Regions from separate parts of the Rhizobium sp. ERR 1071 genome, predicted to be linked through region 1. Evidence: riboswitches for the same ligand, from Rfam matches in the RefSeq annotation. Region 1 holds a riboswitch; the other holds the start of a gene.
What was found. Region 1 has a riboswitch for FMN ahead of FBZ99_RS08905 (6,7-dimethyl-8-ribityllumazine synthase). Riboswitches for the same ligand answer to the same signal wherever they lie in the genome.
Positions count from the first base shown of each region.

Region 2: linked by a shared signal. The riboswitch ahead of ribB (3,4-dihydroxy-2-butanone-4-phosphate synthase) and the one ahead of FBZ99_RS08905 (6,7-dimethyl-8-ribityllumazine synthase) in region 1 are both predicted to bind FMN.

Region 1 is NZ_VITM01000002.1:732,437-739,835, forward strand. Features, by position in the region: gene FBZ99_RS08885 (VOC family protein) at 1-247, shown strand, start outside; gene FBZ99_RS08890 (class I SAM-dependent methyltransferase) at 367-1,053, shown strand; gene phnF (phosphonate metabolism transcriptional regulator PhnF) at 1,055-1,783, shown strand; gene FBZ99_RS08900 (VOC family protein) at 1,823-2,173, opposite strand; gene FBZ99_RS08905 (6,7-dimethyl-8-ribityllumazine synthase) at 2,232-2,708, opposite strand; FMN riboswitch at 2,798-2,944, opposite strand; gene FBZ99_RS08910 (ABC transporter ATP-binding protein) at 3,051-4,112, opposite strand; gene FBZ99_RS08915 (ABC transporter permease) at 4,124-4,912, opposite strand; gene FBZ99_RS08920 (ABC transporter permease) at 4,909-5,802, opposite strand; gene FBZ99_RS08925 (ABC transporter substrate-binding protein) at 5,875-6,978, opposite strand; gene FBZ99_RS08930 (MurR/RpiR family transcriptional regulator) at 7,166-7,399, opposite strand, start outside.
Region 2 is NZ_VITM01000005.1:383,229-390,627, forward strand. Features, by position in the region: gene FBZ99_RS20065 (sugar ABC transporter ATP-binding protein) at 1-977, shown strand, start outside; gene FBZ99_RS20070 (SDR family oxidoreductase) at 998-1,786, shown strand; gene tpiA (triose-phosphate isomerase) at 1,791-2,528, shown strand; gene FBZ99_RS20080 (glucose 1-dehydrogenase) at 2,605-3,387, shown strand; FMN riboswitch at 3,488-3,634, shown strand; gene ribB (3,4-dihydroxy-2-butanone-4-phosphate synthase) at 3,747-4,373, shown strand; gene FBZ99_RS20090 (homocysteine S-methyltransferase family protein) at 4,431-5,351, opposite strand; gene FBZ99_RS20095 (ABC transporter permease) at 5,414-6,103, opposite strand; gene FBZ99_RS20100 (ABC transporter permease) at 6,115-6,840, opposite strand; gene FBZ99_RS20105 (transporter substrate-binding domain-containing protein) at 6,853-7,399, opposite strand, start outside.

The sequences.
Region 1 (7,399 bases):
TATGCACGCTCGCTTTGAGGGGCCAGGCGTCTCGTTCTTCGCTTCCGACAATCACGATGCCGAGCCGATGAGAGGTTCCGCTCATATGCTCATGATGGATGACCGAGAGAGCACCGAGAGGATTTTTGCTCGATTGGCTGAGGGCGGCGCGGTGACGACGCCACTCGCCGTTCAGCCTTGGGGCAGCTACTACGGCAAGCTGACGGACCGGTTCGGCGTGCAATGGATGGTAGACTGCCTGCAATAGGAGCTAACTGATCACGCGCGAAAGAATATCATTATTAGTCCAGTCGTCCGGACGAATTCATGCGACTGTCATTAGGTGGAGTTATAAAGGGTTCAGTTCACTCCAACAGCGAGAGCATGATGACAAGCGCAGCAACGACTTACGCGACATGGCACAAGGAACCGCAGGGCGACGCCGCCATGGCAGAATCGCATAGCCCTTATTGGCGCCACTTCATTGAGACGGTGCCGGAGCGGGATTTCTCCTCGAAGACCGTCCTGGATTTCGGCTGCAACCGTGGCGGCTTTCTACGGCTGCTTTATGCCATGCGGCCGTTCCGACGCGGTGTCGGCATCGATATCGCTTCGGAATCGGTGGCTGCCGCTGTCGAAGCCGCAGGCAACATGCCGCTCCAGTTTCAAGTCACGACCGACCTGGCGCCCTTTGCCGACAGCTTCGACGTGGCTTTCAGCTATGAGGTGATCTATCTGCTGCCGGAGTTGAGAGAGCATGCCGAGGGGATGTTCCGGGTCCTGCGCAATGGGGGCGTCTATTACGCGGTGACCGGGTGCCACAATGAAATGCCGCTTTGGCCGAAGTGGCTCGAGCTGATAGGCAACAACAGCAACGCGCCCATGCAGGATCGCTCGCCACAGGACTATATCGAAGCCTTCACGGCAGCAGGCTTCGATGTTTCCGTCAGGCGCTTCGGCTATGATGGTTTTGTGCGTGCCACCAAGGATCGGAAATATTATCCGAGCATTCTCGATGCGTTGAGCTATCCAGCCGAATACAAGCTGCTGTTCCGGCTGGAGAAGCGTATCTGATATGGAGACGATCGACCGAAAGGGCGGCAGCGCGCTCTGGCATCAGATCGGCGAGATCCTGGCGGCCGATATTGCCGCTGGGACTTTCGCGCCCGGAGAGAAATTGCCGACCGAGCCCGAGCTGATGCGGCGGTTCGGCGTCAGCCGTTTCACCGTGCGGCAGGCGCTGGGGCACTTGGAGCAGCGTGGATTGGTCCGCGCCGAACAGGGGCGGGGAACCTTCGTTCATAGGGGCGTGCTCGACTATACGCTGTCGAAACGCACCCGCTTCCACAAAAATCTGATCGAGCAAGGTTTCGAACCGGGCGGCGAGCTGCTCGTTCACGAGATCGTGCCGGCGACCGAACGCGTCGCGGCCCATTTAAAGATCGCAATCGGCGCGTCGGTCATCCATCGTCGCGGTGTCATGACGGCCGACGGTATTCCAGTGGAATTGGGGGATTCCTATTATCCGGCCGAACGTTTTCCCGATTTCGATCAGGCTAGATTGAGGCATCCGACAATCTCGGCAGCGCTCGCCAGCTATGGCGTCACCGACTATGAGCGCTTGTCGACGGAGATCGAGGCGCGCATGCCGACGGCCGACGAGGCGCGGATCCTGCGCCAGCCGAAATCCGCGCCGTTGCTGGTGACGCGCAAGGTGGATGCGGATACCGACGGAGTGCCGATCACCTATTCGGAATCGGTCTGGCCGGCCGAGCGCACCACATTCAATCTCGATCTGCGGTGAGAGCGCCGGAGAGCCCTTGAGGCTCTTCGCGAGCTTGAACTAGCGGTGGGAGAGGATATTGACCACCTTGCCGAAGGGGTCGCGGACGTAGAAGCGGCGGACACCCCACGGCTCGTCCGTCAGGTCATACAATATGCCGAAGCCCATGGAGGTGGCGCGCTGATAAAGCGTATCGACATCGTCGACTTCGATGGAAAGGTCGGGGACGAGCGTTCCCGAACCGCCCTCGCTGGCGACGCTGATCTGCGGCACTGTTGCCGCTTCAGAGGCGAAGGTCAGGATCCAGCCGTGATCCATGACGATGTCGAGGCCGAGCAGGTCGTGGTAGAAAAGACGGGCCGTGGCGGGATCGGCGGCGGACAGGTTCGGGATGATGCGTAGGACGGTCACTGACGTTTCTCCCTTGTGATGTGGAGGCGAGCTCTAGCCGCGCCTCCACGATGCTGGTTCAGACCGTGACGGCCGGCAGCAGCTTGGCGCGCTCCGCCAGGATGTGGCGGCAGGCGCTGGCGACTTCCCGGCCCTTGATGATGAAATGTTCCTTGAAGAACTGGATGTGGGCTTCCGACTCCTGGAAGTGATGCGGGGTCAGGACTGCCGACAGGATCGGCACGCCGGTGTCCAGCTGGACGCGCATAATAGCATCAAGAACCGTATTGGCGACAAATTCATGGCGATAGATGCCACCGTCGACAACGAAAGCGGTGGCAACGATTGCGGAATAACGGCCGTTGCGGGCGAGCGTCTGAGCATGCAGCGGAATTTCCAAGGCGCCGGGCACGTCGAAGATATCGATCGGCGATGCACCTTCCGTCGTCTGCCATTCGGCAACGAAGGAGTCGACCGAGCGATCGACGATATCGGCATGCCAGCGAGCCCGAATGATCGCGACGCGGCTCGGCTGGGTAGAAATCGAAATGGTCATGAATTTTGCCTTTCAAGGGTTGTTGTCAAATATCCCTTGGGCGAACACGCAACATCGCGGCATCCCTCGCGCGGAGGAGGTGCGATCCTGCTTGCTCTCTTCCATCCGGACTATACCGTCGGCTCCGGCATCTCACCGGATCTGCTGACCCTTCCGAAGGCTCGGAAGGCGCTCGCGGGCTCGAGGAAACTCCCCATACCGCCGGTGGGGAATTGCACCCCGCCCTGAGAACGTCCGGACTATAAATGCTTTCTCTCATGAAAATCAAAGAAAAACGCCGGGCTTCTGACCCGGCGTCCGCGAATAATTTTCCAAAATGACCCTGCGACGCAGGGTGCTTTCTCAATCCTGAATCACGAGCAGATCGGAGGAGGCGAAGCGCAGCGTCACCTTCTCGCCGACGCTCGGAGGCATCATCCCGGGGCTGTTGAACATGTCGAAGGAAATCGTGTTGCCAGCAACGTTCATGCGGGTGCGAATGACCGAACCCAGGAAGTGTGCCGAAGAGACTTCGCCCGTGAGAGCCGTATCGCCTTTGGCCGATTCCGCCAGCGAACCGGCTTCCGGACGCAGGGCGAGTGATACGGTGTCGCCCGGTTTATAGGCCGTCACCGACTGCTTCAGGGTCACACCCTGATCGCCGATCATGATGCGGTTGCTATCGGGATCGACGACCTTGCCTTCGATCAGGTTTAGCGTACCGACGAAGGAAGCGACGAAGCGGGTTGCCGGCGTGTTGTAAATCTCGAAAGGCGTGCCGATCTGATCGGCGCGACCGGCATTCATGACGACGATGCGATCGGAGATCGACAGGGCTTCTTCCTGGTCGTGGGTCACGAAAACGGTGGTGATGCCGAGCTGCTGCTGGATGGCGCGGATTTCTTCGCGCAGCGAAATGCGGATCTTGGCATCAAGGGCCGAAAGCGGCTCGTCGAGCAGGAGCACTTGCGGCTTGACGGCGATAGCGCGGGCGAGCGCCACGCGCTGCTGCTGGCCGCCGGACATCTGATAGGGATAGCGGCCGGCGAGATGGTCGAGCTTGATGAGAGCCAGCATCTCCTTGACGCGCTTATCGATGTCGGGCTTTGCCATGCCGGCCACTTTGAGGCCGAAAGCGACGTTGTCGTGCACCGTCATGTTCGGGAACAGCGCGTAGGCCTGGAACACCATGCCGATATTCCGCTGGTTCGGTTTTAACGCCCGCTGATCCTTGCCGTTGATCGACAGGGTGCCGGCGGTCGGCGTTTCGAAACCGGCGATCATGCGCAGCACGGTCGTCTTGCCGCAGCCCGATGGTCCAAGGAAGGAGATGAATTCTCCCTTCTCGATTTGCATATTGAAATCGTGAACGACCTGAACTTCGCCGAATGATTTCTTGATGTGGGTGAGTTCGAGAAAAGCCATGGTGAGAAGCCTTACGCCTTAACCGGAGCCAGTTTTGAGAAGCGGGAAACGAGCTGCAGCAGACCCATGCTAAGCCAGGTGACAGCAAGCGCAATGATGGCGAGCGCCGAGGATTGATAAGCCTGGTTGGCGCCGACGAGCTGCATGTAAGGGCCGAAAGCCGGACGATTGAGCAGCGAGGCCATCGTGAATTCGCCCATGACGATCGCCAGCGTGATGAATGCGCCGGAGAGCACGCCGCTCATGACATTGGGGAAAATGCAGCGGAGCATGATGGTTGTCCACTTCGCGCCAAGGCTTTCTGCGGCTTCCGTCAGGGTGCCGACATCGATCGTGCGCATCGCCGTGTCGACTGAACGATACATATAGGGGAGCGCCAAGACAATATAGGAGCAGACAAGAAGGAAGTTCGTCGTCTGCTCGAAGCCTGTCAAAGGCAGGATCGATGACGAATTGTAGAGGCGCAGATAGCCGAAGACGATGACGATGGCGGGGATGACCAGCGGCATCAGCGTGATGAACTCGACGATCGGGCGTATTTGGGGCAAACGGAGGCGCACCCAATAAGCCGTAGGCACCACGATCAACATGCCGAAGATGATGGTCAGCAAGGCCATGAGCATCGAATAGCCGAACGCATACAGGAAGTGAGCGTCCGAAAAGACTGATGCATAGGCGTCAAAACTATAGGCGTCGCGACGCATGCGCAGTGAGAATTCCAGCGTACCGATGAGCGGAACGATGAAATAGATAGCGCCGATGACAACAGCGATCCAGGCAAAGAATTTTTGCAGCTTCATTTCTGCCACCGTTCCGCGCGAATACGCATGATGATGTAGATCACATTGGAAATGCCAGTGATGACGATCATGCCGAGCGCCATTGCATAGCCGAGATTGGCGTTGTGCAGCACGTCGCCGCGGATTTGCGCGTAGAGCTGGATCGGGATGATGTTCAGCGAGCTGCCCGTCAGCGCGATGGCCGTTGCGATGGCGCCGAAGGCGTTGGCAAACAGCAGCAGCGTCGTGCCAAGCAGGCTCGGCCAGAGAATGGGGAGCGCCACCATGAGCCAATATTGTCTCGTGGTCGCCCCGAGGATGGATGCGGCTTCACGCCATTCCTTTTTCATGCCGTCCAGCGCCGGCGTGATAATCAGCACCATCAGCGGAATCTGGAAGTACATATAGGTGATGGTCAAGCCGACGAAGCTGTAGAGATTGAAGCCTGTGGAATAGAGATTGAAACCCAACCAATCCCTCATCAGCAGCGTGACGAGGCCCAGGCGACCGATCGTGGCGATGAACGCAAAAGCCAGTGGTACGCCGGCGAAATTTGAGGCGACACCGGAAAAGGTAAGGAAGGCATGGCGCACCCAGGCCGGAAGTCCGCCCATGACCAGCGCCCAGGCCAGATAAAAGCCGATCAACGCGCCGCCGAGCGCCGAGGCGACCGAAACCCTGATGCTGATCCAATAGGAGTCCAAGATGGATTTCGTGAACAGATCGCCGATGTTCTTCAGCGTCAGGCCGCCGTCCGGCGTCAGAAAAGCGCCAGCGATCAGATAGATTGTCGGCAAAATCAGAAACAGCAGCGCGAAGATCAGGAAGGGCGCTATGCCCAGCCAGTCAACGACCACGCGTTTGTTGATCAAGGGCGTGGTGCTGATCGTCGATGTTGTCACGGTGCTCATGATTGGCCCAATCCGCGGCGTCAAAAAACGGAAAACCTCCCCGCCGAAGCGGGGAGGCCAAGTTAGTTGTGATTACTGCACGTTCGAACCGACGACGGAATCCCACTTCGTGGTGATGGCGGTCTTGCCGGCATCCTGTTCTTCTAGCGTCGGGAAGACGGCCTTTTCGTAAGCGGCGGCCGGCGGCAGCTTGTCGAGAAGTTCCTGCGGAACCTTCTTGTTCTTCGCCAGGTCGTTGAAGCGGATCGGGTGGCAATAGCCCTTCAGCCAGCCGATCTGGCCTTCGTCGGAATAGAGGAATTCCATCCAGAGCTTGGCAGCGTTCGGATGCGGAGCGAAAGCCGAGATCGCCTGGACGTAGACACCAGCGATAACGCCGGAAGCCGGAACAGTGACGTCGACCGGCGGGTTGCCGTTCAGGCTGTCGCGCCAGGAGAGACCGTTGTAGTCCCAGGCGACGACGATCGGGGTTGCACCCTGAGCCAGCGAGGCGGACTTGCCGATGACCGGAACGAAGTTGCCGGCCTTGTTGAGCTTCGCGAAGTAATCGAGACCGGCGGCGCCGATCTTGGCGGCGTCCTTTTCGCCGGCTGCGAGGCCGGCGGCGTAGACGGCCTGAACTGCCTGGTTCGACGTGCGCGGGTCACCGGCGAGCGAAACGGTGTTGGCATATTCCGGCTTCAGGAGGTCAGCCCAGTCCTTCGGCGGGTTCTTCACGACGTCCTTATTGGTGACGAAAGAGAGAACACCGTAGTAGTCGCCGTACCAGTAGCCTTCGGCATCCTTGGCGCTGTCCGGAATGGAATCCCAGGTGGAAACCTTGTACGGCTGCAGCAGGCCTTCCTTCTTGGCCGTCGGGCCGAAAGAGAGACCGACGTCGATCACGTCGGGAGCTTGCGGGCCGGTGTTGCCCTTGTTGGCGCGGATTGCTTCGACTTCATCGCCCGAACCGGCATCCGGATTCAGTTCGTTGACTTCGATGCCGTATTTCGCCTTGAACGCAGCGATCAGGTCGCCATAACCGCACCAGTTGTGGGGCAGGGCGATCGTGGTCAGCGTGCCTTCCTTCTTAGCGGCAGCGATGAGATCGGCGCTCGGTTCTGCGGCCGCGATAGCCGTCGAAGCGACGAGCATCGCCGTAGAAATTGTCAGAAGACGATGAATTTTCGAGATCACTGCATTTCCTCCTTTTGGGTTTTCAGTGTCTGGCGTTGCTGTTAATGACGTTACATGAAGGTTGTGTGACGACTTCAAAGTGTTGCGTTTGCTGAAAACGCAGTCGATTTTTGCTTCTAATCGACAAGTATGACAGCCGCTGTATTTCACACCCTTCACGAACCGTTATTTTCTGTTTCATTCCCCTTCAACTTAGCTTGCGAAACAGCTTGGTTTGCTCGAAAAGACCTTCCAGTGTCTTCATACGCTCGCTTGTCTCGTCCCATGTCGAGCTTTGTACAGCTTCGATCAGGGCTTCGACGATGAAGAGGGTGACAACCGATGAATCCCAGGCGGACGGCGCCTCGATCTGCACGCGGAACGTGTATTTCGCATGCTTGGCGGCGGGCGTTGCCCACTGGTCGGTGAAGACGATGATTTC
Region 2 (7,399 bases), on a different contig from region 1:
CGACCGCAGCGCTTGGTGGCGCGGAGACGGAAGCGCTTTTCGAGCAGGTGAGAAAGCTTCGGTCCGAAGGTGTCGGCATCATCTACATCTCCCACCGCATGGAGGAGATCAAGCAGATCACCGATCGCATCGTCGTCCTGCGCGATGGCGAGCGGGTTCAGGAGTTCGCCGACAGCGCCACACCTGTTCGTACCATCGTCGAAAGCATGGTCGGCCGTTCGCTGGACCGGATGTTCCCGGCTCTTCCCGAACCGACGGATCGCCCTGTTTTGCAGGTCAGCGGATTGAGTTCGCCTGACGGGTCCTTCGAGGACGTGACGTTCGAAGTTCGCGCCGGGGAGATCCTCGGCATTGCCGGGCTGGTTGGTGCCGGCCGCACCGAACTCGTCCGTGCCGTTTCTGGCGCTGATCCGATCATCGCCGGCTCGATCAAGCTGGAGGGTGAGGAGCTCAAGCTTCGCAATCCGGCCGAGGCGATCGCCAAGGGCATCGTGATGGTGCCCGAGGATCGCAAGGAGCAGGGTCTCGTCGTCGGCCATCGCATCAGTGAAAACATCATCTATGCCAACCTCGACAAGCTCGGTGGACGCTGGATCACATCACGTGTCAAACGTGCTTTCGCCGAAAAGGCTGTGGCGAAATTCGGCGTCAAAGGCCGGGCCGAGCAATATGCCTCGGACCTGTCGGGCGGCAACCAGCAAAAGGTCGTCATCGCAAAGTGGCTGATGCGTGACCCCAAGGTCGTCGTCCTCGACGAGCCGACCCGTGGCATCGATGTCGGCGCGCGAGCCAGCATTTACGACATCATCGTCAACCTCGCAAAGCAGGGGGTGGCCGTCATCGTCGTCAGCTCCGATCTCGAGGAGGTTCTTGGTGTCTCCAACCGGATTCTCGTGCTTGCACAGGGCAAGCAGGCAGGCATTCTCAATCGTGACGAGGCCAATGACGTCTCTGTCATGGAACTTGCGACAATCTAGACAAACAGAAAGGAAGAGCGGTGTCCGACATCACTCTGAACGCCCCGAAGCTTTTCGATCTTGAGGGACAGGTCGCGCTTGTGACCGGCGCTGGAAGCGGGATTGGGCAGCGTATCGCCATCGGTCTTGCGCAGTGCGGCGCCAACGTCGCGCTTCTGGACCGTCGATCCGACGATGGTCTAGCGAACACGGCTTCGCATATCGAAGCTGCCGGTCGCCGTTCCATCCAGATTGCAGCCGATGTGACCAGCAAGTCCTCTCTCGGGGAGGCGGTTGCGCGTACCGAGGCGGAACTTGGGGCCTTGACGCTTGCAGTCAATGCCGCCGGTATCGCCAACGCCAATCCCGCGGAAGAGATGGAAGAAGAACAGTACCAGACGCTGATGGACATCAACCTAAAGGGCGTTTTTCTGTCCTGCCAGGCGGAAGCACGCGCGATGCTGAAGAACGGGCGCGGATCGATCGTCAATATCGCCTCTATGTCCGGCGTTATCGTCAATCGCGGCCTGAGCCAGGCTCATTACAACGCCTCCAAAGCCGGTGTGATCCACATGTCGAAGTCGCTCGCGATGGAGTGGGTCGGTCGCGGCGTCCGCGTCAACACCATCTCGCCGGGATACACGGCGACGCCGATGAACACGCGTCCGGAAATGGTTCATCAGAGCAAACTTTTCGAAGAGCAGACGCCGATGCAGCGCATGGCAACGGTCGATGAGATGGTCGGCCCAGCCGTCTTCCTGCTGTCGAATGCCGCAAGCTTCGTGACGGGCGTCGATCTGCTCGTCGATGGCGGGTTTTGCTGCTGGTGATGCGATGAGGAAACTGATTGCCGGCAACTGGAAAATGAACGGTCTCGCCTCCTCCCTGGCCGAGATCGAGGCGCTGAAGGGAATAACGGGCGAGGCGGCGTGTGACATCGTCGTCTGCCCGCCCTTAACGCTGGTCGAGAAAGCGGTCGAACGGGTGCGAGGATCAGGGATTGCCATTGGGGCACAGGATTGCCACGCGCGGACCTCAGGCGCCTATACCGGAGATGTTTCCGCCGAGATGCTCGCCGAAATCGGCGCTCGTTTCGTCATTCTGGGACATTCCGAGCGGCGCTCGGCCTATAGGGAGACGGACGGCGCAGTTGCGGCCAAGGCTGTCGCGGTCCATGAGACCAGGCTGACGAGCATCATTTGCGTCGGGGAGACACGTGCGGAACGGGACGAGGGCAGGGCGATCGAAGTGGTTCGTGCCCAGCTAGAAGCATCAATTCCCAACACCGCAACCAGTTCGAACACGGTGATCGCCTATGAACCAGTGTGGGCGATCGGAACAGGGCTAGTTCCGACCCTGGAGCAGATCGAGGAGATGCATTCGTCCATCCGCCAGGCGCTTGAAAAGCGGCTGGGAGAAGAGGGGAAGGATGTCAGGATCCTCTATGGCGGTTCGGTCAAAGCATCGAACGCAAGGGCAATCTTCGGCGTTCGCAACGTCGATGGTGCCCTGGTCGGGGGCGCATCCCTGAAGGCATCGGAGTTTGCCGGGATTATCTCGGCCGCCGTTTGAAGTCGCCAGCAACAGGCGGGCGCTCGGCCCCTTGAGCCGGCGCCTGGCGTGGCTGTCACCGCGAAAGGAATAGGAAATGCAGCGTTTCGAAAACAAGACCGTGGTCATCACCGGCGCGAGCCGCGGCATCGGGGCCGCGATCGCCAGACGGTTCGCGCGTGAGGGCGCCAATCTCGTAGTCTCGGCCAATGAGGATTCCGTCCATGCGGTCGCCGATGCGATCAAGGCTGACGGCGGGAAGGCGATTTCCTTCATCGGTGACGTGACCGACAAGGCCAGTGTGAAGGGGCTCTACGAGGCGGCTGAGGTGGCCTTCGGTGCCGTCGATGTTTCCATCCAGAATGCCGGTGTCATCACCATCGCCCGCGTCGAGGACATGACCGAGGGCGAATGGGACAAGGTCATGGCGGTCAATACCAAAGGTGTCTTCCTCTGCGCCCAGGAGGCGATTGCCCGCATGCGCAAACATGGCCGCGGCGGCCGCATCATCAATACCGCTTCCGGCCAGGCGCGGGACGGCTTCATCTACACGCCGCATTATGCGGCATCGAAGATGGGCGTCGTCGGCATTACCCAGAGCCTTGCCAAGGAAGTCGCGACCGAAGGCATCACAGTGAACGCTTTTTGCCCAGGCATCATCGAAACCGACATGTGGGCCTATAACGACCAGGCTTGGGGGAAGCTTTTGGGCAATTACGGCCCCGGCGAACTCATGAAGGAATGGGTCCAGGGCATTCCGATGAAACGGGCCGGATCGGGCGAAGATGTCGCCGGTCTCGTCACTTTCCTGGCCAGCGACGATGCGGCCTATATCACGGGCCAGACGATCAATGTCGATGGCGGCTTGATCATGTCGTAGTTCGACAATGAGGAACGGTGCGTTCGTTGGGCGGATCGGATTCTCGACGTTTTGGCGATCAAAGCCTCTTGCGGAATGAGGCATTGATCCCTTATCTTTCAATTGTTCTCAGGGCGGGGTGTAATTCCCCACCGGCGGTATGGGGAGTTTCCTCGAGCCCGCGAGCGCCTTCCGAGCTTTCGGAAGGGTCAGCAGATCCGGTGAGATGCCGGAGCCGACGGTATAGTCCGGATGGAAGAGAGCAATGCAGGAGACGCCGCGTCGTGGCGGCGTTCACATGCTTGTTCGCCCAAGGGAAAATGGTGGCTTTGACCGGCCATGCACGCCGTTTCGAACGGCAACCCTTGAAAGGCAGGAAAATGGCAATTTCGAAAATTGAAGATGCGATCGCTGCGATTGCGCGGGGCGAGATCATCGTGGTTGTCGATGATCGTGACCGCGAAAACGAAGGCGATCTGGTGATCGCCGCGGAAGCGGTCACACCGCAGGCGATCGCGTTCATGATGAACCATGCCCGTGGTCTCATCTGCGTTCCGATGGAGGGCGAGAGGCTCGACGAGCTCGATATTCCGTTGATGGTGCCGCGCAACACGGAAGTCCTCAAGACCGCCTTCACCGTTTCCGTCGACTACATTCCGGAAACCACGACCGGAATATCCGCCGCCGACAGGGCGGCAACCGTTCAAGCCCTCGTCAGGGACGGATCGCGTCCTGAGGAATTTGCCCGGCCCGGTCATATCTTTCCGCTTCGCGCGCATCCAAACGGCGTCCTGTCGCGTCCTGGGCACACGGAAGCAGCCGTGGATCTGGCCCGGCTTGCCGGCCTTTCGCCGGCCGGCGTCATCTGCGAAGTGGCGAACGACGACGGCACGATGGCGCGCCTTCCAGAGCTTGAGGTCTTTGCCGAGCGGCATGGCCTCCATCTCGTGACGATCGAGGATCTGATTGCCTACAGGGCCGCAAGCGCTCCCTTCAAGGCTGCCTGATCGTTCCGATACAGCCTATTTTGATCCTGCCCGGATCGATGCTTGCGCAAGGCTCTCCTATGCTCCTTGAGGATGAAGGAGAGCCTTCCTCAGCCTATGAATATGCCCGGCGCCGATCCCGCAGCAACCACCGACCATCGTCGCGCCGGCATCGACCCATGAACAGGCGAAGCGCGAATAGGCGTCGTCATTCAGATCCTGACGGGTCGCGTGAAGGCCCTCGTTGGCGGCCGACTCGCCTTGTTCTCCCTCGAAAGCATTGGCATAGACGCCGATCCGCAGATTATCGCCGCCCTGCTTGAAAACCTCCGCTGCCGCATCGACGGCCTTGCGCATGACTTCCGGTTTGCTGCAGTTGAACAGGAGCGCGTCCGCGCCAGATGACGCTGCCCACCGAGCCGCATCCTCGACAAGTTCGCCGGAGCGGAGCTTAGGCGAGGCGCCATTCCTTTGCGCGGCGTCATCCGCAAGCGTGAAGGAGATCCAGAACGGTTTGCCGGTTTCAGCGACCGCCGTCCGAACCGCCTCTCCCTCCGCGATCAAGCTGAGGGTTTCCCCGAGCCAGACATCGACGTAAGGGTAGAGGTTTTCGACCAGAACCTTGAGATAGTCCTGAACGCGTAACGGATCGAAATTCTGTGGTTCGTAGGAGCCGAAGATCGGAGGCAGGGAGCCTGCGACCAGGATTTTTCGATCCTTGCAGGCGTTAGCGGCGTCGCGCGCCAGCCGTCCGGAAAGGGTGATGAGATCAGCCCCTTCCTTCCAGAACCGTTCCTCGCCAATGTGGAAGGGCACGAGCGCGTAGCTGTTGGTCGTAACGACATCCGAACCGGCAGCGATGAATTCGTCATGCACCTGCCGGACAATCTCCGGTGAATCGACCAGTGCCAGCGCCGACCATTCCGGTTGCTTCAGTTCCGCGCCGAGACGCAGCAGTTCGCGGCTCATGCCGCCGTCGAGGATCAAGGGTTTGCTCATGAATGGGATCTCCAGAATGGCTCGGATCTGCGGAGAGGTTTGATCTCTCCTTCATGCCGGGGTTAGCGCCGCACCGGCACCTGCGCTTCTAGGAACCGGAAGCTTCGCGCGATGATGGCTGTGATGACGAGATAGAAGACGGTGACGACGATCAGAGGCTCGTAGACCAGCAGGGTGTCCTGACGAACCTTGGTGGCAACGGCATAGAGGTCCATCACGGTGACGGTGAAGGCGAGTGGCGTTGCCTTCAACTGCATGACGATTTCGCCGCCGATCGTCGGCAATGCGATGCGAATGGCGCGCGGCAGCCAGATGCGCCGCGTCAGCGTCAGGGGGCGCATGCCGAAGGCGCGGCCGGCTTCCAGCTCGCCTTTCGGAACGGCCAGCAATGCACCGCGCAAAACCTCCGCCTCATAGGCCGCGTAATTCAGCGTGAAGCTGACGGCCGCGAAGAAGAAACCTTCACGTAGGATCGGCCAGAACAGGCTTTGGCGGATTCCCGGGATCATCGGCAGAAGAGAGCCGACGCCGTAGTAGAGCAGCCAGAGCTGTATCAGCAGCGGCGTGCCCCGAAAGAAGGTGCAGTAGCCACGCGCAAGGCTTCGCAGGATGGGGCCGCCGCTGACCTGGGAAAAGGCGAGGCCGATCGCGATGACGAAGCCGAAGACGACGGAAATCACAAGCAGCGACAGCGTTTGCACGGCTCCCGTCAACAGAAGCGGCCAATAGGCGGATATCCATGAGAAGGTCATGCCGGCACCCCTCAGGCAAGCTTCGGCTGGCCGCGGCGTACACGCCGCTCCAGCAGGTCGAAGAGGGCGTTCGAGACGAGCGTGAGAGCGAGATAAATGAGGGCGGAAGCCAGGAAAAAGATGAAATAGTGCTTGGTGCTAGCGCCAGCGAGCCGCGTGGCGAGAGCCAGTTCCTGGTAGCCGACGACGGCGACGAGAGCGCTGTCCTTGGTGACCGACATCCATAGATTGGCAAGACCGGGAAGGGCATTCGGCAGCAGGGCGGGTAAGATGATGCGACGGAAACGCAGGCGTGCGCCCATGCCGAATGCCTTTGCCGCCTCGATCTGGCCGACAGGGATCGCCAGGATCGCGCCGCGCAGCACTTCCGTCATATAGGCGCCCTGCACGAAGCCAAGCACGGCGACCGCGACAGCGAAGCCATTCAATTCGAATGCCGGCAGATTGAGCGCAATGAGGAGCCGATTGAGGCCGTCCATCCCTGCGTAATAGAGCCCGACGATCAGGATCAGCTCGGGGACCGCGCGGACGGCGGTCGTATAGAGTTCAAGCAGCAGCCGGAGCGGCCTGATGCCGGAGAGCTTGCCGAGCGCGCCGCCCGTACCGAGCAGAAGGCCGATCAGAAAAGCGCCGGCGGAGATGGCGACCGTGGAGGCGGCCCCGGTCAAGAGTACTCCACCCCAGCCCGGAGGATAGGGGGAGAGCAGGTCCAGAATGCCCTGAGGAGAGGTCGCCATCGTTGCGATCGTTTACTTGGCGCCGTAGATATCGAAGCTGAAATACTTCTTCGTGATCTCGTCGTATTTGCCGCTGGCGCGTACCGCGGCGATCGCTGCGTTGAGCTTAGCCTTGAGCTCGGTGTCTTCCTTGCGCAAACCGCCCGAAACGCCGGCTCCGAGAATTTCCTTGTCGTCGGCGACATCGCCCATCTTGGCGCAGCAATCCTTGCCGCTGTCGCTCTTGAGGAAGGCATCAAGCGCAAGGGAATCGCCGAAGACGTAGTCGATGCGGCCTGCAGCGAGGTCCTGAAACGCCTCGTCGAGCGTTTGGTAGGTCTTTTCGTCTGCAACCTTGGCGAAGTACTTCTTGTAATATTCCGACTGGATCGTCGACACCTGGATGCCGATGGTCTTGCCCTTGACATCGTCTGCCGTCGCTCCGGTCTTCTGGTCCTTCGGGCCGATCAGCGTGCTGGGCGTGTTATAATATTTGTCGGTGAAATCGATGATCTTCGAACGCTCCGCCGTGTTCGACATCGACGACCAGATCACATCGAACTTCTTGCTCTGAAGCGCC